DNA from 2 places in the Akkermansia sp. UNK.MGS-1 genome. Region 2 is predicted to be linked to the other one. Evidence: riboswitches for the same ligand, from Rfam matches in the RefSeq annotation. Region 2 holds a riboswitch; the other holds the start of a gene.
What was found. Region 2 has a riboswitch for cobalamin ahead of WW58_RS00195 (ribonucleoside triphosphate reductase). Riboswitches for the same ligand answer to the same signal wherever they lie in the genome.
Positions count from the first base shown of each region.

Region 1: another riboswitch for cobalamin. It lies ahead of WW58_RS04385 (TonB-dependent receptor plug domain-containing protein); the one in region 2 lies ahead of WW58_RS00195 (ribonucleoside triphosphate reductase).

Region 1 is NZ_LBCB01000008.1:169,268-178,375, reverse strand. Features, by position in the region: gene cbiR (cobamide remodeling phosphodiesterase CbiR) at 1-522, opposite strand, end outside; gene cobS (adenosylcobinamide-GDP ribazoletransferase) at 519-1,259, opposite strand; gene cobT (nicotinate-nucleotide--dimethylbenzimidazole phosphoribosyltransferase) at 1,279-2,319, opposite strand; gene cbiB (adenosylcobinamide-phosphate synthase CbiB) at 2,316-3,308, opposite strand; gene WW58_RS04395 (cobyric acid synthase) at 3,312-5,888, opposite strand; cobalamin riboswitch at 6,235-6,371, shown strand; gene WW58_RS04385 (TonB-dependent receptor plug domain-containing protein) at 6,407-8,413, shown strand; gene WW58_RS04380 (extracellular solute-binding protein) at 8,560-9,108, shown strand, end outside.
Region 2 is NZ_LBCB01000001.1:38,860-47,967, forward strand. Features, by position in the region: gene WW58_RS00175 (ATP-binding protein) at 1-636, opposite strand, end outside; gene WW58_RS00180 (SLC13 family permease) at 704-2,443, opposite strand; gene WW58_RS00185 (anaerobic ribonucleoside-triphosphate reductase activating protein) at 2,522-3,274, opposite strand; gene nrdD (anaerobic ribonucleoside-triphosphate reductase) at 3,301-3,495, opposite strand; gene WW58_RS00195 (ribonucleoside triphosphate reductase) at 3,549-5,645, opposite strand; cobalamin riboswitch at 5,803-6,000, opposite strand; gene WW58_RS12615 (glycoside hydrolase family 88 protein) at 6,259-8,430, shown strand; gene WW58_RS00205 (phosphoethanolamine transferase) at 8,482-9,108, opposite strand, start outside.

The sequences.
Region 1 (9,108 bases), on a different contig from region 2:
TGTAGCGGCTACCAGTTTGTCCAGATAGTCGGTCGGATGGCGTTCCAAATTTTCCAGGGCCAGGCATTCCGGTGCGGGGAGGTGGGGTGTGATTTGTTCCAGACTCCGGAGGATTCGTTCCGTTTCGCGTTCCGTAAGATGGGGGCGCATATCAGGACCGGGGATATGGTCCGTGACCACATGCATGACCCAGGTGTGGGGCTCCAGTTCCCGTGTCAGGTCAATGGCGCGAATGATGTTTTCCGTATAACGGCGGCTTGATTCTTCCGTGGCGAAGCTGCCGTCCGTAGGCAGGTGGACGTTCCAGGTAACCCCGGCATCTGCAGCGATTCCGGCCAGTTCCCGTATTTCCGCAGGGGTAATGAGTTCCTTTCCGCATTCTCCGGCTTCCAGCAGGAGCAGAGCGACATCATCCGCGTAATGGACGCATTCCCTGATGGAGGGCACGTAGTAGTCCGGGATGATGAAGGAGGTGCATCCGATGTTGAGGCCTGGAACGCGGCATTTGTGTGGAGTTTTCATAAAGTGCAGAAGGTGAGCAGGACAAGCCATTCCGTACATTCTACGGTACAGCCGAATACATCCCCGGTAACGCCGCCCAGGCGGCGGCGCGCGTATAGAAGCAGGCCCATGGAGCCGGCCAGGGCGGAGAGCAGGGCGTACAGCCCGTTCCATCCTGCCAGAGCGCAGGCAGCCAGGGTGACGGCTGCGGCAGCCAGGGCGTGCCCGGGGCACGTTCCCTGCTTGAACGCTTCCCCCATGCCTCCAGGCCGTGCGCCCGGAAAGCGCATGGCGATGAATATCTGGCTGCGGGCAAGCAATCCTGCCAGAGCGCACGCCGTGAGCAGAAGTTCCCAGGAGCCGTGGGCCGCCAGAGTCGCCAGGGCGGCTCCCTTGAACGCCAGGTTGAAAAACAGGGCCGTGCCGCCGAAGGTCCCCAGGCGGGAGTCTTTCATGATTTCCAGCCTGCGTTCCCGGGATACTTCAATGGGAAGCCCGTCTCCGCAGTCCGCTACTCCGTCCAGGTGCAGGCCGCCTGTGACGACTACCCAGCAGGCACAGCCGATAACGCCGCAGACCAGGGGGGGGAAGAGCAGGGTTGCCGTCCAGGTCAGGCCACCCGCAAGCCCCCCCACCACCAGGCCAACCAGCGGTAGCCAGGCGGAAATTCCGTTCAGGTCATTTTGCAGCGGCCACGGCCCTACGGGTAGCCGGGTCAGGAAGCCGAAGGCGGAGCGGATGGTGGTGATGACAGCCATGGATACAGGGAAGAAAGGGTCAGCGCGGAACGGTGATGTCCAGTTCCGGCAGGGTTTTCATTTCAGAAAGTACGCGCGTGGCGGCGTCCAGCAGGGGAAAGAACAGGGCCGCCCCCGTGCCTTCCCCCAGGCAGAGGCCCAGGTCCATGTACATGGTGACGCCGATGTGGTCCATAATGAGCTTATGCCCCGGTTCCGCGGAGTTGTGGGAGCCGATGAAGTATTGCGCCGCTTCCGGGCGAATGCCCTGGGCGATGGCCGCGGCCGCCCCGGCAATGAAGCCGTCAATGACGATGGGGACGCGCAGGGAGGCCGCCCCCAGCATCAGTCCGGCCATGGCTCCTATTTCCGGTCCTCCCACCTTCGCCAGCACGTCAATGGCATCGGAAGGGTCTGGCTTGTTCAGGGCGATTCCCTGTTCGATGAGTTTTATTTTTTTGCGGATGACTTCTCCTCTGACGCCGGAACCGCGTCCCGTCACGGTTTCCACAGGGGTGCCTGTGAGCACGGCCACGATGGCGGAAGAGGGGGTGGTGTTGCCAATGCCCATTTCTCCGGCGGCCACAATGTCCAGCCCTTTGTTTTTTTCTTCACGGGCCATGTCAATGCCCACTTGCAGGCATTTCAGGGCCTGTTCCCGCGTCATGGCCGGCCCCCTGCTGAAGTCGTTGGCGCCGTGCATGACTTTTCTTTTGACCAGCCCCGGCAGGTCGCCGAAGTCGTAATTGACGCCTACGTCCACTACGGAAAGGCGTGCTCCCGCGTTGCGTGTAAAGGCGTTGATCGTGCCTCCGCCCTGAAGGAAGTTGCGGGTCTGGATGTAGGTAACGTCCGTGGATGTCAGGCTGAGGCCGTGGTCGGCGATGTGGTGGTCCGCGGCGAACAGGACTATGGCTTTGTCCTTCAGGCGCGGCGCGGGATTGCCGGTCATGCCGGCAATACGGATGGCCACGGGTTCCAGTTTTCCCAGGGCAAGGGGAGGCTTGGCCAGAATTTTCTGATGTTCCAGGGCCGCTTTTGCGGCCTGTTCGTCCAACGGGGGGATATGCAGTTTGTTCATGATGTCCAGAAGTGGGGGGTGAAGAGAAGAAGGAGAGTGAACGCCAGCGTACCCGTGGCGGCAGTCGTCCACATGAGCCGAATGGCCAGGGCCAGGTCGCTGGCGGAGGCTTTGGTTCGCCCTGTTCCTATCCAGGGGTAGTTTGCAGGAATTCCCTTGTAAGAGACCGGGCCCCCGAGACGGAGGCCCAGCGCTCCAGCGAAGGCCGCTTCGCTCCATGCGGAATTGGGGCTGGCGTGGGCGTTCCGGAAGGCCCATCCCATGGTGAGCGCCCTCCGGGCGGAGGTTCCTTTCACCATCAGGGAGGAAAAGGAAATACACGGTAAAATAAGGCGTGCGGGGATGAAGTTGAGCGCGTCATCCGTGCGTGCGGCAAAGGTGCCGAAGTGTTTGTACCGGTCATTTTTTTTCCCCCACATGGCATCCAGGATGTTGAAAACACGATGCGCCAGCGCGGCGGAAGCCGCCCCGGAGGCGCCTCCTGCCAGGCAGCCTGCTGAGGCCCAGAACAGGGTGGAAAAAACGCCATCCGTCAAGTTCTCCGCCACGCTTTCAATGGCCGCTCTGGCGATGCCGTAGACGTCCATCCGTTCCGTATCCCGTCCCACGATCATGGAGACGGAGTGCCGGGCCTCTCCGGCGTTCCCGCTGCGCAGGGCGTTTTCCACCTTCCGGGCATGCTCGGCCAGGCTGCGCGGGGCCATGCAGATGTAAATGACCAGAACGGACGGAATCCAGGGTGCCCAGGGGGAGGGTAACAGGGAAAAGGGAAGGAAGAGCGCCGCGCAGCCGAACCATGCGGCAATGCAGGTTGCCAGCGCTGCCGCCATTCCCGCATGAAAAGTTCCTCCCCACCTTTGCCTCGCCAGTGTTTCCATGCGGCGCGCGCACCGGCCGATCAAACAGACGGGATGGAACCTGTTGGGCGGTTCTCCCGCCAGAATATCCAGCAGGAAGGCCGCAGGCAGGATGAACGGGCACGGGAACATGGGTCAGCGTTTCAGTTGGAGAGCTCGGTAAATGGTTTTCAGGTCCAGATGTTTCCGGACCACGTCCGCCAGGCGGTCCAGCGCTCCGTCCAGGTCATAGGCGGTGTGCAGGGCTGGGTTGGCTTTCAGCCCTGAATCTTTCCTGACCATGTTGATGAATGCGCGGCGGAATTGGTCTCCGTCCAGCATGCCGTGCAGATACGTGGCCCAGATACGGCCTTTGCCGTAGCCGCAGGGGGAGCCGTCTTCCCGGAACATGACGGGGGGGCTGGATTCTTGATGGCTGGTGACGCCATGGTGGATTTCATAACCTGCGGCGGGAACGGGCAGCGGCGTGCTTGCCCGGCGCACGTTGATCAGGGTTTTGGCTGAAGAGAAGGTGGTGGAAAGTTCCAGCAGCCCCAGTCCTGGCGTGCGCTCCTCCGGGGATTCCATGTGCAGCGGGTCCAGAATGTCCGTCCCCAGCATTTGCAGCCCTCCGCAGACGCCCAGAAGCCACTTTCCCTTTTCGGCATGACGGCGGATGGGTTCTTCCAGCCCGGCGGAACGGAGAGAAGCCAGGTCCGCAGCCACGCTTTTAGTGCCGGGCAGAATGACCAGGTCCGGATTTCCCCATTCCTCCCGTGTCCGCACCTGGCGGAGCCGGACGTCCGGCTCCGCCGCCAGAGGGGCGAAGTCCGTGAAGTTGGAGACGTGGGCGGGCATGACTACGGCCACATCCAGGCAATCCGCATGTTTCCCGTGCTCCCCGTGGCCAGGGGGCAGCGTGGCGCGGTCTTCTTCCGGAATGTTGATGTCCCGCATCATCGGGATGACGCCCAGCACAGGCTTGCCCGTACGGTTCCGCATGTAGCTGTGCGCCGGGGCCAGCAGATCCGGATCTCCTCGAAATTTGTTGACCACGAACCCCGCCAGCAGTTCTTTTTCCCACGGGGCGAATGTCATCCACGTTCCCAGAAAGGAGGCGTACACTCCGCCACGGTCAATGTCCCCGGCGAGCAGGACTCTGGCACGCGCGTAGCGGGCCATGTTCATGTTGACCACGTCTGCTGATTTCAGATTGATTTCTCCGGGGCTTCCGGCCCCTTCCAGGCAGAGGAGTTCATATTCGTCCGCCAGGGAATCGTATGCTTTGCATACGTCCGGCCAGAAGCGCCTTTTAGCCGTGAAGTATTCCCGCGCGTCCATGCGGCCTACGGGGCGCCCCATCACGATCACCTGGGAGCCGGTATTGGAATGGGGCTTGAGAAGAATGGGGTTCATTCTGGCATCCGGATCAATGCGGCAGGCCTGGGCCTGCACCAGCTGGGCGCGGCCCATTTCCTCTCCCAGCGCAGTTACGCCGGAGTTGAGAGCCATGTTCTGCGCCTTGAACGGCGCCACGTGATAGCCGTCCTGAAGGAAAATGCGGCACAGGGCTGCCGTGAGAACGCTTTTTCCTGCATCGGAGCAGGTGCCCTGAATCATCAGGGCCGGTTTGGGAGCCTTACGGATAATGGAGGGGCCGTTTCCCGCCAGTTCGGCGCGCAGAGCTTCCGCCAGCAGGGCGTGTTCCTCCGGCGTGCGGACGCCGGAGCGCAACCAGCCGCTCGTTTCCAGCCCCGGATAATTGGAACAGTCGCGCAGTGCGATGCCGTATTTTTTCAGGAGCCGGGCTGCCAGGCCATGAGGCGCCCCCGCCAGGCGGAAGAGAAGGAAGTTGGCCTCGGACGGGAGTACGGCGGAGCCCGGCAGGGAGGAGAGCCTGCGGAACAGGTCGTCCCGGCGTTCCCGGTTCCGGGTGCGTTCCCTGTCTGCCCAGGAGGAGGGCTGTGCCAGCACGGCCTTCACCGCTGCCGCCGCAAAGGCATTCACGTTCCAGGCGGGCAGGGATTGCCGCAGCCGCTCCGCGAGCGGAGCGGCACAGATGGAAAAACCGCACCGGACGCCGGCCATGCCGTAAAATTTGGTCAGGGAGCGCAGAACCACCAGGTTGGGAAGGAGGGCCGCTTCACGGAGCAGTGATTCCGCTCCTTGTACGTAATCCATGAAAGATTCGTCAATGATCCAGAGGACTTCGGGGCGGCTCTGGACAACCCTGTGCAGGGCCGCTGCGTCCAGCAGGCCGCCGGACGGATTGCTGGGATTTGCCAGAAAAACAGCGCTTCCGTCTGCGGCCTGTTCCTCCAGACGGCAAAGAGACGGGAGGAAGGAATTTCGTTCCTCCGTCCGGATGGAAAGAACATCCGTGCCGTGGCGCAGGCAGGCCAGCCTGTATTCGGAAAAAGCGGGTTCCGGAATGACGGCCTGTTTAAGGTTTAATGCGCGCGGAAGAGCGTGAATGAGTTCATTGGCCCCGTTTCCAAATACGAAGCAGCCGGAAGGAAGCCCGTAATGAACCGCCGCCAGTTCCCGTAGATCCGCCGCATCCGGAGAAGGGTAGGGTACTGCGTTTTCCATGGCCTTCCACAATGCTGAAACGATGAACTCCGGCATACCTTCCGGCCTCAGGTTGACGCTGAAGTCCAAAATATCCCGTTCCGGGCGGCAGGCCTCCTCCGCCAGGGATTTTAAATCTCCGCCATGTGAAAAAACGTTCATGCCACAGTAATTGGAACCGGCGTACCGAAGGGCTGCCCGCGCCGGAGAAAAAAAGGAAGCGCCTTGCAAGTTCGGAATTCCACGTAGCCGGAAGCTTCGCCGGAGACGGGAAATCTTCCCTGTTGCGGGAACGTGGGAACAAGGAGCGTCATGAGCGCATCATGTCCTGTATGCGCCGGGAGTGACAAGACAAAAATGGAAAGCCCCGTGAGGAAAAGAGGGATGGAGAACAATACGCTGAAAAGGGAAAACGACTGCAATTCATCTGGATGTTCAAAGAAAAATTTTTTTGTCTTGTCATACCGGTCTCTTTGGTATTTCATCCGTCCCATGAACCCTTATGGGAAGGGTTACAGACCTCAGGGACGCCCGTAGCCGGGCAGGAAATAAATGGGGAATACCGGTGTGAGTCCGGAGCGGTACCGCCACTGTAAGCGAGCCTGCCTCGCAAGCCAGAAAACCAGCCTGTGAGGTTGTCCAACTGTTCGGCGAGTTACCGAACGTAAGGCACTACAACCATGCTTTATACGAAGAAAGCCCTTCAAATGGGCGCAATTGCTGTTGGCCTTGCCGCATTCGCAGGCCAGTCCTCTCTTGCCGAGTCCGCTAAAAAGGAAGACTCCAAGCCCTCCGTCAGGACGGAAACCATGCAGGTTATGCCGGAACTGACTATGGCATCCCACTTTGTGGGCGTGCCGTACAACCGGTCTGGAGTGTCCGTTTCCATCATCAATCCGGAAGAATTCCAGAAGGCGGGCATTGAAACCCTGACGGGAGCCCTTTCCCAGACGCCCGGCGTTTTCACGCTGGACGGAGGCGGCACCTGGCAGCGCGGTTCCGTGAGCAACACCGTCATCCGCGGGATGAACAAGGATACCTACACTCTGACCATGGTTGACGGCATGCGCATCAGTGATGCCAACATGTCCGGCAACAAGCTGCTGGGCATCACCAATCTCTTTACGGTGGGCAATGTGGAAGTGGTGAAAGGAGCGCAGGGCGCCGTTTTTGGTTCCGGCGCCATTGGAGGCGTTGTCGCGATGGATACTCCGGAGGGGGAAGGCGATCCCGTAACCAGGATTTTTGCGGAGGCCGGTTCTTTCGGCTCTTTCAACAGCTATGTCACTTCCTCCGGCAAGATCAAGAAGCTTTCCTATTTTGTAGGCGTTGGGTTTGAAACTACGGAAAACGATCCGTCAATCTATCCGGCCATTTATGACAACAGGACAGGCATGAACGATTTCCGCCAGTGGCAGGAAGCCGTGCGCCTGGGCTATGATATCAATGACAAGGTGAAGGTGAGCTTTACCTATCGCCGCCTGGATTCCTACTTTGAATATCCCACGCCGTATGTGGATTATAACCAGTGGCCTTCCGTTCCGGATCCCCATCTGTACAATACGGAAGACAAGAACCGCAGCAACCTGGTGACAGGACGTGTGGATGCGGAAATTTCCAAGCTGTGGTCCACCAGCTTCATGGTGGGGCATTACAACATGGACTATTCCTGCCATACTCCCGGATTTGATTTCCAGCCCAATGTGATGCGCAACCGCCGTTTTCAGGCGGAGTGGCGTAATGCGCTGACGTGGAACAAGGAATGGAAAACCATCGCCGGCATGGCCTGGGACCGTTCCGACTACATGAGCGAAAACAATTACGTTGCCAAGGATGAATGGCAGAGCACGCTTGCCTTCTTTGCGGAGCAAATGTGGTCACCCACGGACAGCTTTGACGCCAGCGTGGCCCTGCGCCTGGAACATGATTCCGTCTGGAACAATCATTTTACGTGGCGTTATTCCAATTCCTGGAAAGTGACGGGCAAGGATTCCCCCACCCGTATTTTCGGTTCCGTGGGTTCCGGTTTCCGCGCGCCCACCTATTTTGAGCAGTATGCGGCCAATTATGGTTATGTTGGCAACCCTGATCTGGATGTGTCCAAGTCCCTGGGCGGCGATCTGGGGGTGGAACAGCGTCTGGCGGACGGCCATTATGCTTCCGTGACGGGCTTCTGGACCCGTATCGACGATGAAATCGGCACCATGAGCGTAGGCACCTGGCCGAACTCCTATACCACTTACACCAATTATTCCCACTGCACTTCCTACGGCGTGGAAGTGGCGTTCAAGGGACAGTTCAAGGACGCGTGGAACAGCGGCTATTATGCCAATTACACCTTCACGATGCCCAAGCGCGATTCCATCGGCAAATACGAAACCATTCAGATGGCCAATACCGCCCGCCACACCATCAACGCAGAGGTTTATACCTCCCCGGTTGAAAAGCTGACGGTCGGCTTCGGCGTAACGGCCGCCATGGGACGCACGGATTACAATTATGCCCGTCTGGACAATTTCTTTACGGCGCGCCTGTTTGCCCGTTACCAGGCAACGGACAATGTGTCCCTCCATGTGCGTCTGGAAAACCTGTTTGACCAGAAGTTCATCATGACGAATGATTATAACTTCGGCCCGCGTGAAGCCCGTGGATTCGGAATCTTCGGCGGTGTGACGGTCGAATTCTAAGTTCCTTTCAATATTAATTGTTGATTGCTCCCCCATCTTCCGTCTTGCGGACTGTTTCAGGCGAAGTGAACGGTTCCGCGCGGAAGATGGGTTTTCTGTTTTCCGTAGTTTCCGGAATCGGTTAACATGTGGCGGCCATCTGAGTTGTGTTGCGCTGGATATCCATACTGGGGGCATTGGCCCTTTCCGTCTTTCTGGGAGGTGTCTTTTACTTTTCCCAGCGTGAGAAGAATGTTTGGCATGAATTTTCCGGCCGGATGGACGGCAGGGGGATGCCTGCCGTATTTGACGGTTTTGTGGAACGCTGGAACAGGGCCGTGGAACGGGAGCTGCGCCGTGAATTGGCTGAAGGGGAGAGGAAGGAAAAACTTCTGGTCGTTTCCCGCGGGGAAGGGGACGGCCGGCGTTTGGCGGAACAGGCTCGTTCCGTGGAACGCATCAGGAAAAGGCTGTTATTGAAAGACCATATCCGCCTTCTTCCTCTGGAAGACGTTCCGGACGGATTGGAATGGCAAACCGGAATGGAAGAGCCGGATGTGGGTGATCCGCGCGCCGTCAAGGGTGGAAGAGTCCGGTTGTGGATCAATACTCCGTTTCCCGGAACTTTGCGTGCTTTCGGGCCGGGAAGTGAAAATTTTTTCAATTACTCCGCCATTGACAACGTGTGGCTTCCCCTCGTGGGGCTTCATCCGGAA
Region 2 (9,108 bases):
CAGGGTATACCGGAAGGCGTTTTCCTGGCGGAACATGTTGTCCAGGGTTTCCAAAACAAAGTCTGTTTTACGGGACAGGACTCCCAGGGAATTGTTGAGCTCATGGGCTATTCCGGCGGATAATTGCCCCAGGGTGGCGGCCATTTCAGAACGGTGGAGCATCCGCAGCGCTTCTTCCTTTTCCGCAGTGCGGTCAAAGACGCGGGTATTGCGTGCCGCCAGTTCATGGACAATGGCGGGAACAAACTGCTCCAGGAGCGTGCCGTAGCGTTCCACATCCACGGCGGGGGTGGTGGTGTCGATATAGGCCAGTTCCAAATCAGTTTCCGCAATGAGATCGGAGGAGCTGCGGAACCATCCGGAAAAGAAACTTTGCACTCCCAAATAGTCTCCGGGGCCGGCCCGGAACGCCTTGTAGATTTTGTGGGAAGTGGAAGCTGTTTCCGGGTCTTCTTTAACGACATGGCGGGAGGAAACCACGCTGCCGGATAAAATCAGGTAAAGCCTTTTATTCTGTTCCCCCTGGCGGACGACGGCGTTTCCCTTGCTGATGGTGATAATGCGGTCCGGATCGGAAAAATACGCCAGATTGATGCGTTTTAATTTTTTCTGGAATTCTTCCTGTTCAATGATCATATGGCGCTTTTCCCGTTGATGTTGGCCATGCCGGGGCAACATGTCCCGGCATGGAACATTACCTTACTTAAAAAGCATGGCATTGGGCAAGAATCATCATCATGACATAGGTCAAAATCATGCCCAGGATACCCAGAATGACGCCGGAAATGGCCATCCCCCTGGAGCTGACCAGGCCGGTGGCATAAGCCAGGGCGTTAGGGGGGGTGCTGATGGGAAGGCTCATGCCCAGAGAGGAGGCGAAAGCCACGGATACCAGCAGGGCGGTAACGCCCCCCATGGGAGCCAGATTGTCACCCATGTTGACGCCGACGACCGCGATAATTGGAATGAGCAGGGAGGCTGTAGCCGTATGGCTCATGAAGGTAGCCATGAACAGGCAGATGATTCCCGTCCCCACCATGAGCGGGAAGGGGGACCATTCGGCAAAGGGAATGGAGCCAATCAGGTTTTTTGCCAGTCCGGTGTCTTGCAGGGCCAGCCCCAGGGCAAAGCCGCCGGCTACCAGCCAGAGCACGTCCCAGCCCATTTTCTTCAAGTCTTCCCTGGTGATGGTTTCCGTAATGGCAAAGACGGCGATGGGAATCATGGCGATGGTATTGGAGTCCAGCCCGTGCACGCCCTTACCCGTTACCCACAGTAGGACGGTAACGGCAAAGGTGACGTAAACGATAATGGCCTTGGGGGTTCTCAGGAATTTACCGCCCACCTGCAGTTCCAGTTTCTTTTGAGAGATGGGGAACAGCCACAGCAGGAGAAGCCATGCAATCAGAATCATGACGATGACGAAAGGAATGCCGAACATGAGCCATTTGCCGAAGGAGACGTCCAGCCCCATACCCTGCAATGCCTTCAGCGCGATTGCGTTGGGGGGCGTGCCGATAGGCGTTCCGATACCGCCGAGGTTGGCGGCGATGGGGATGGCCAGGGCAAAGGCGGCGCGGCCTTTGTCTTCCGGAGTGAACAGGGCCAGCACCGGCGTCAGGATGGCGAGCATCATGGCGGCCGTAGCCGTATTGCTCATAAACATGGAGAAAAGGGCCGTTACGGACATCAGCCCCAGAAGTACGAATTTGGGATTGGTGCCGAAGGGTTTTAAAAGTACTTTGGCCAGGTTCATGTCCAGCCTGTATTTGGTTGCGGCCGCAGCCAGGAAAAAGCCGCCCAGGAAAAGCATGATGATGGGATCCGCGAAGGTGGCCATCGTGGATTTTTGCTGCATGGTGTTGACAAATTGCAGCCCCTGGATGCGCGAGGTTATTTCCTTGCTGTACAGGCGCCCGGCCGCGGTCTTGAGCTGGGCGGCTATGGATTCCTGCCCGGCGGCTTCTTCCGTTTTTCCTTCACGGGACAGTTCCTGTGCGTTCAGATCTATTTTTTCATAAGCGTCCATGAGCTGGAACCCCAGGGTCATCCTCACTTCTTCCGCGTCCAGCTTGGTTTTCTTATTTAACCGGTTTTCGACATTTTCCTTCAATTTGCCGACTATCTCCGGATTGATCCCTTTGCCTATGGCGTCATCCAGAATGGAGGATACCGCCGCCTTGTCATAGCGCTCCGGCATCAAGAATGAGAGAGAGCCGTTGGAGACGCACAGCAGGGACAGGGTAATGACCATCACGGAGGTGGTCCAGATAGGGATGGGTTCCAAAATCCAGAAGAGCGCCGCCATGACGAACATGGCGATGACGCGGATTTCAATAGGGCTTAATTGGATTCCCCATGAAGCGAAAGGCAGGAAGAAGACGACTCCTGCGGCGGCCAGGCTGATAGCTGCCTTGAGCAGCTTGTTTTGGGTTTCACTCATGAATAATAACTGGTAATATGGTTGGCGGGCGGAAGGGTACTTCCCGATTTTACAAATAGAAACTTTTATTTAAAAAAATTATGTCAGAGGGGACGGCTGCTGTTTTCCGGAGTTGGAGCCTGGAGCTTTCTCTGTGATGGGAAAATTGCGCAACCCTATGGGGATGTGTGTGTTCAGCAGGGATAAGTCAATCATCCGTTCGGGAGCGCTGATTTGGCCGAGTGTTTCCTCTGTATTAAAAAAATTTTGAAGGTAGTAGGTCCCTCTATAGCCGCGCGACGTCAAATCCCCGCTGATCTGGTTGATTTCCTTTTCGCCGAGAAGGTCGGAGTGGATTGTCGTCCGAACCTCAAACGGGAAATTTTTGTTGATCAGATAATCCAGTGTTTGAGTAAAGAAGGGAAATAAGTCCGGACGCCCGGTAATGGAGCCGAACAATTTTTCCGGCGCTTTGTAATCTAGTGCAATGTAGTCGCAAAGCCCTTCCTCCACCAGCGTTTTCACTACGCCGGGCCGGGTGCCGTTGGTGTCTATTTTGACTGCGAAACCAAGCTGCCGTATATTGCGGCAGATAGGGATAAGGTCGGGACACAGCGTGCACTCGCCGCCGGACAGGACCACCCCGTCCAGAAATCCCACCCGATCTCTGAGAAAATCAAGATAGTCCGTCCGGTCTCCGGCGGGAGAATCCGTGCCCCTGACCAGGGAGACGTTGTAACAGTACTGACAAAACAAATTACAGCCTCTCAGCCAGAAGATGCAGGCCACCTTATTTGGAAAATCCAGCAAGGTGAGCGGCGTGATGTCTGCTATGCCCCGACCCGTTCCCATCGACTTCGCATATGTTGTTGGGAGAATTATCGCGGCTGTTCCGTTTGGACGGAGCAGGAACAGGGGCGGCCCGGTTCCACGAAGTGGACGCGGTCATGGAACTCGCCCTGTTTACCGGCGTTGAAAGTTTCCACAGGGCGGTGATAGCCCATGACGCGCGTGTAAACGGTGCAGCGGGTCCGGTCCTGTGCGTACTTGCTTAATATTTCCTGTTTGGTCATTGTCGTATTAATGGTTGGGTTTTGAAGTCGGGCGTCTATAGGAAAAACGATTTTCATTCATGCCTGTGGATGTGGAGCAGCTCCTCATCGCAGAAGGGGCAGTATTCATGTTCCCCGCGCAGATAGCCGTGCTTTTCGCAGACGGAGAAGAGCGGGGTGACGGTGAGGTACGGCATGCGGAAGCGGGTCAGCACTTTGCGGACAATGTCCCGGCACGCTTCCGGGGAGCTGATGGCTTCGTTCATGTACATGTGGAAGACGGTTCCTCCCGTGTAGCAGCATTGAAGTTCGTCCTGAAGCTGGAGCGCCCGGAACAGGTCGCTCGTGTGGTCCACGGGAAGCTGGGAGCTGTTCGTGTAATAACGCTGCCCCACAGGGCCGGCCTGGATGATGTCAGGATAGCGTTTCTGGTCTTCGCGGGCGAAACGGTGCGTGGTGCCTTCCGCGGGCGTGGCTTCCAGGTTGTACAGATTGCCGGTTTCCTCCTGGTATTCCTGCATTCGCAAGCGGATGAATTCCAAAATCTCTTCAGCAAAGGCCCTGCCTTCTTCAGAGGTGATGTCCATTGTGTCGTTGGAGAAATTGCGCAGCAGCTCGTTCATCCCGTTGACGCCAATGGTGGAGAAATGGTTGCGGAAGGTGGGCAGGTAGCGTTTGGTGTAGGGGTACAGGCCGCGGTCGTACATTTCCTGAACGAAGGCCCTTTTCTTTTCCAGGCAGGATTTGGCCAGATCCAGCAGTTCTCCCAGCCTGGCGAACAGGGCCTCCCGGTTTTGCTTGAACAGGTAGCCCAGCCGGGCCAGGTTGATGGTCACTACGCCGATGGAGCCGGTCATTTCCGCGGAGCCGAAAAGGCCGCCGCCGCGTTTGAGCAGTTCCCGCAGGTCCAGCTGGAGACGGCAGCACATGGAACGCACGGCATCCGGCTTGTAGGCCCGTTCGTCAGGCACGCGTTCCCCGTGTTCATTGACGGTGTACTGGCTGCCGATGAAGTTCTGGAAGTAAGAGGAACCGATTTTGGCGGCGTTTTCAAACAGGAGAGGCACGTTTTCCCCTTCCCAGTCAAAATCTTCCGTGATGTTGACGGTGGGGATGGGGAAGGTAAAGGGCTGTCCGGTGCTGTCCCCTTCCGTAAGAACTTCGTAAAAGGCCTTGTTGATCAGGTTCATTTCCTTCTGGAAATGCTTGTAGGTCAGCTCCGTCAGCTTGTTGGCTCCGCGTTCCCTAGCCAGGGCGAGCAGGTTCGCGTCTTCTATTCCTTCAAAGAGGTGTTCCCCTCCGCTGAAGGGGGCCTGATCCCGCAGGTCGCGCGGCACAGTCCAGTCGATTGTGACATTGGTAAAGGGAGACTGTCCCCAGCGTGAGGGTACGTTCAGGTTGTAGACGAAACTGCGGATGTCTTTCTTGATGCGGGGGAAGTCCGTCTGGTCTTTGAAAACGTAGGGAGCCAAGAAGGTGTCAAAGGAGCTGAAGGCCTGGGCGCCGGCCCATTCGCTTTGCAGAATGCCCAGAAAGTTCGCCATTTGGCCCAGGGCTTCCCGGAAGTGGCGGGGCGGCCTGCTGTTCACGCGGCTGCGCACGCCGTTGAATCCTTCATTGAGCAGGTTGCGTAGGCTCCATCCGGCGCAGTATCCGGTCAGGCAATCCAGGTCATGGATGTGGTAATCCCCTTCCCGGTGCGCGGCTCCTTCCCGTGCGGAGTAAACCTGGTCCAGCCAATAGTTGGCGATTACCTTGCCCGCCGTGTTGTTGATGAGCCCCGCATTGGAATACGTGGTATTGGAGTTGGCGGCAATGCGCCAGTCGCTCTGGCCGATATATTCCTCTACCGTCTGCTTGCAGTCCACGTAGGTATTGCCGGAATAAAGGCCGCCAAGCTGTTCGCGCTGCATCTTGTGCAGGAAACGGTAGGTGATGAAGGCCTTGGCCGTGTCAAAATATCCGGAGCGGAACAGGGCGCGTTCAATCATGTCCTGAATCTCTTCCACATGCGCGCTGTCCTGATGGCTCAGCTTGGCTTCCACCTCTTCATAGATGGAACGGTTGTAGGCGGTCCCGGAACTGTGGAAGGCTTTTCTAATGGCCTCTTCAATCTTATAGCCCTGGTATTGTTCCTTTTTCCCGGAACGTTTGATGATGCTTGTTGCCATGGTGGGTTTCTCGCTTGGAAAGGGTGGTGACCGCTCATCCGCGAGCCTGGGCAAAAGCCTGGAAAGACCATAGGCAGGGGCCGACCGCATGTGTGCATTCCCGGAAAGGGAGGGCATGCCGAAGACCTGTGCGTATGTTCATCCTGTCCGCGGGATGGGAATACGGCAGCATCAGGTCGTCTTCTGGCTTCCGGTGCGACATGTGATGGGGACTTCCCGGCTGCCTGGGCAGCCAGTGTCCGGTCCATCGTCTACCGGTTACAGCGGCGCGTCCGCGACGGATTTTCACCGTCTTCCGTTACCTGCGCTGGAACGCAATGAATCACAGAAAGAGACCTCCCGCAAGAAAAATGTATAAATAATGTGTTAAATAATTATTCATATGCTATATATGGTATATGACGGTAGAAAAATGATTGATAACACAGCTTTCTTTTCCGTCATGGCACCATATATGCCCTTGCGTTCCTTTCCCGGTCTGGAGGAGCGCGGAAAAAGAAAAATTCTTGTTACAAGAAAATTCCAGCCTTCTTTTCCCGTATGATATGACATGCGTTTCTTTGCCTTTTCAAAAAATGGATGGAAGAAATACTTTCTGTTGCCGGTCCTTTCCATGCTTTCCGCAGGAACTTCCGTTTCCGGGGCTTCCGCAGACTGGAATGAAAAGACCATCCGGGACAATCTTCAGCTGGTGGCGGAATGGCAGGCGAAGCATCCCAAAAAACGTTCGCCGCTGCATTGGACTTACGGTGCCTTTTATTCCGGCCTGGTGCAATATGGCCTGTCCGTTCCGGAAGGGCCGGGGCTGCCGTTGCTGAGAAAAGCGGGAGAAGAGCAGGAATGGAAGACCCTGAACCGGCATTATCATGCGGACGACCATGCCGTGGGGCATGCCTGGATGGAGATGGCGATGGAAGACGGCAATCCCGCCGCAGCTGAAAAGATTCGCGCCGTGCTGGACAAGGTGATGAACCGGCCTTCCTCCGCTTCCCTCCAATTCCTGACTCCGGGCTGCCAGGACCGCTGGAGCTGGTCGGACGCCCTGTTTATGTCTCCTCCCGTGTTCGTAAAACTGGCGGCCTATACCGGAGACCGCCGTTATCTGGAGTTTATGGATAGGGAATACAAGCTTACCTGCGACTATCTTTTTGACCGGGAGGAGGGCCTGTTTTTCCGGGATTCCCGCTATTTTACCGTTCCGGCGGCAAATGGGAAAAAGATGTTCTGGAGCCGGGGCAACGGCTGGGTGATTGCCGGATTGCCTCTTATTTTGCAGGACATGCCTGCGGACTGGCCTTCCCGCCCCTTTTATGAAGACTTGCTTAAACGTCTGGCGGCAGCCCTGAAAAAATGCCAGTCGCCCGACGGTTCCTGGCATGCGAGCCTGCTGGATCCGGACGAACCTCCCTTGAAAGAGATGAGCGGCACCCTCTTTATCATGTACGGGATGCTGTGGGGAGTGAACCAGGGATATCTGGATGCGGATGAATACCTTCCCTCCATCCGTAAAGCCTGGAAGGCCGCCTGTGATGCGGTCAGCAAGGAGGGCGCGCTGGGCTGGGTGCAGCCTATTGCGGACAAGCCGGGCCATTATTCCGGGAAAGATACGGAGGTGTACGGCGCAGGGGCCTACCTGATGGCCGGGAGTGAGTTGCGTAAATATGTCATTGGCCGGGATCATCCGCGGAAAAAGACCGTGACCGTTACGAATCCCCTGGGCAGGTTCCGCCCTGCTGAAACCGTGTCGGTTCCATGGCCGTCCGGAGGTTCCGGTGATGCCGCCGGCCTTCGCGTTTTTGACGTCCGTCACGGACGTGTTATTCCGCATCAGCTGGCGGATACGGATGGTGACGGAACGACGGATACCCTTTTGTTCCAGAGCAATTTCCGTCCCGGGACGATCCGTGATTTCTGGATTCTGGAGAATTCCTGCTTGGGCGAAGCGCCTTCCGCGGATGTCTGTTTCAGCCGTCCGGTACCGGAGCGGCTGGATGATTTCGCGTGGGAAAATGATCTTACGGCGCACCGGATTTACGGTCCGGCCGTCGCCAGGCCAGCCCCTGAGGGAGAGGGCCTGGTTTCCAGTGGGACGGATGTATGGAGCAAGCGCGCGGGTGCTCCCGTTATCAATGAATTTTACAAACGGGGGGATTACCACCGGGATCACGGTTGGGGACTGGATATGTACAATGTAGGTCCGGGGCGGGGCTGCGGCGGCATTGCCGTGTTCAGGGATGGAAAACCGCATGTGTCTAGAAACTGGGCCAGCGCCCGGACATTGTACAATGGCCCGGTCCAGACTGCTTTTGAGGTGGTTTATGCACCGTGGGACATTGGCGGCGGCGTGCGTGTGGCGGAGACGCGAAGGGTGACGCTGGATGCGGGAAACCGTTTCTCCAAAGTCCGCAGCGTCTTGAACGTCCGGGGGACTGAAACGGTGAAGGCCGGTGTGGGAATGGATACCGGAAAGCGCAGAAATGATTATGAAGCGGTTATGGAGGACCGGGAGTCCGGCGGCCTGATGACCGCATGGAGCAGGCCCCGGAAGGATGACGGATGCCTGGGAACCGCCGTAATCGTGCCCTGGGTTCCGGAAGGCCGTGCGGTGGATGCGGAAGGCTGTACCTACTTGCTCAGGAAGGTCGCGAACGGAGAACCCTTTGAATGGTACATGGGGGCGGTTTGGGACAAGGCTTCTCCCATTCGGTCCGCTGCCGGCTGGGAAGCGGAGGCTCGCCGTGTCCGGGAGTGCATCGGCCATCCTCTGCAAGTCCGGGTGCGGTAGGAGCCGCCGCATCCTGTTGTTTCTCGCGGAGCGCGTGGAGGCTTCCTCTTGTTACGGCTGCGGCGGTGCGGGAATGGGCAGCCATTCCGCCAGCGTTTCCGGCTGGAGGGGGGCCGGAGTTTCCCGCGCGTCCGGAGAAGCCAGATTCAGGTCGTTCCTGACGATTTCCGACCGGATGGAAGCCAGGGAAAGAAGGGTATGGAAGATGTGGTCGTGGGAGACGGCTTTCAGCCGGTTGGCTTTCAGGGCGCGCACCATGTCCGGATAGCGTGAGGCGAAAGCGTCCGAATACCAGATGAACATGGCAGGCCGGTAAACAGGCGGCAGGATATGGCCCTGGAACATTTTTCCTTCCTCTCCCAGCGCTACGCCGTGGTCGGAGCAGTAAAAATAAATGGCGGGCCTGTTCTTCAACAGTGCAATCATGCGGTGAATGGAGGCATCCAGGTCGACGATGGAATTGTCATAGGCATTGACGGTTTCTTCCAGACGGGCCTTGGGGTCGTCCATATTGCAGGATGCCGGGGTAAAACGTTCCGCCTGCGCGGGATAGCTGAACGCCATATGGCTCCCGTTATTGTAAATGATATAAAGCTGCCTGTTGCGGCCGAAGTTTTTCAGGGATTCCTCCATGACCAGGGAAGTTCGTTCCTGCATCATTCCGGGCGTCTGGTGCTG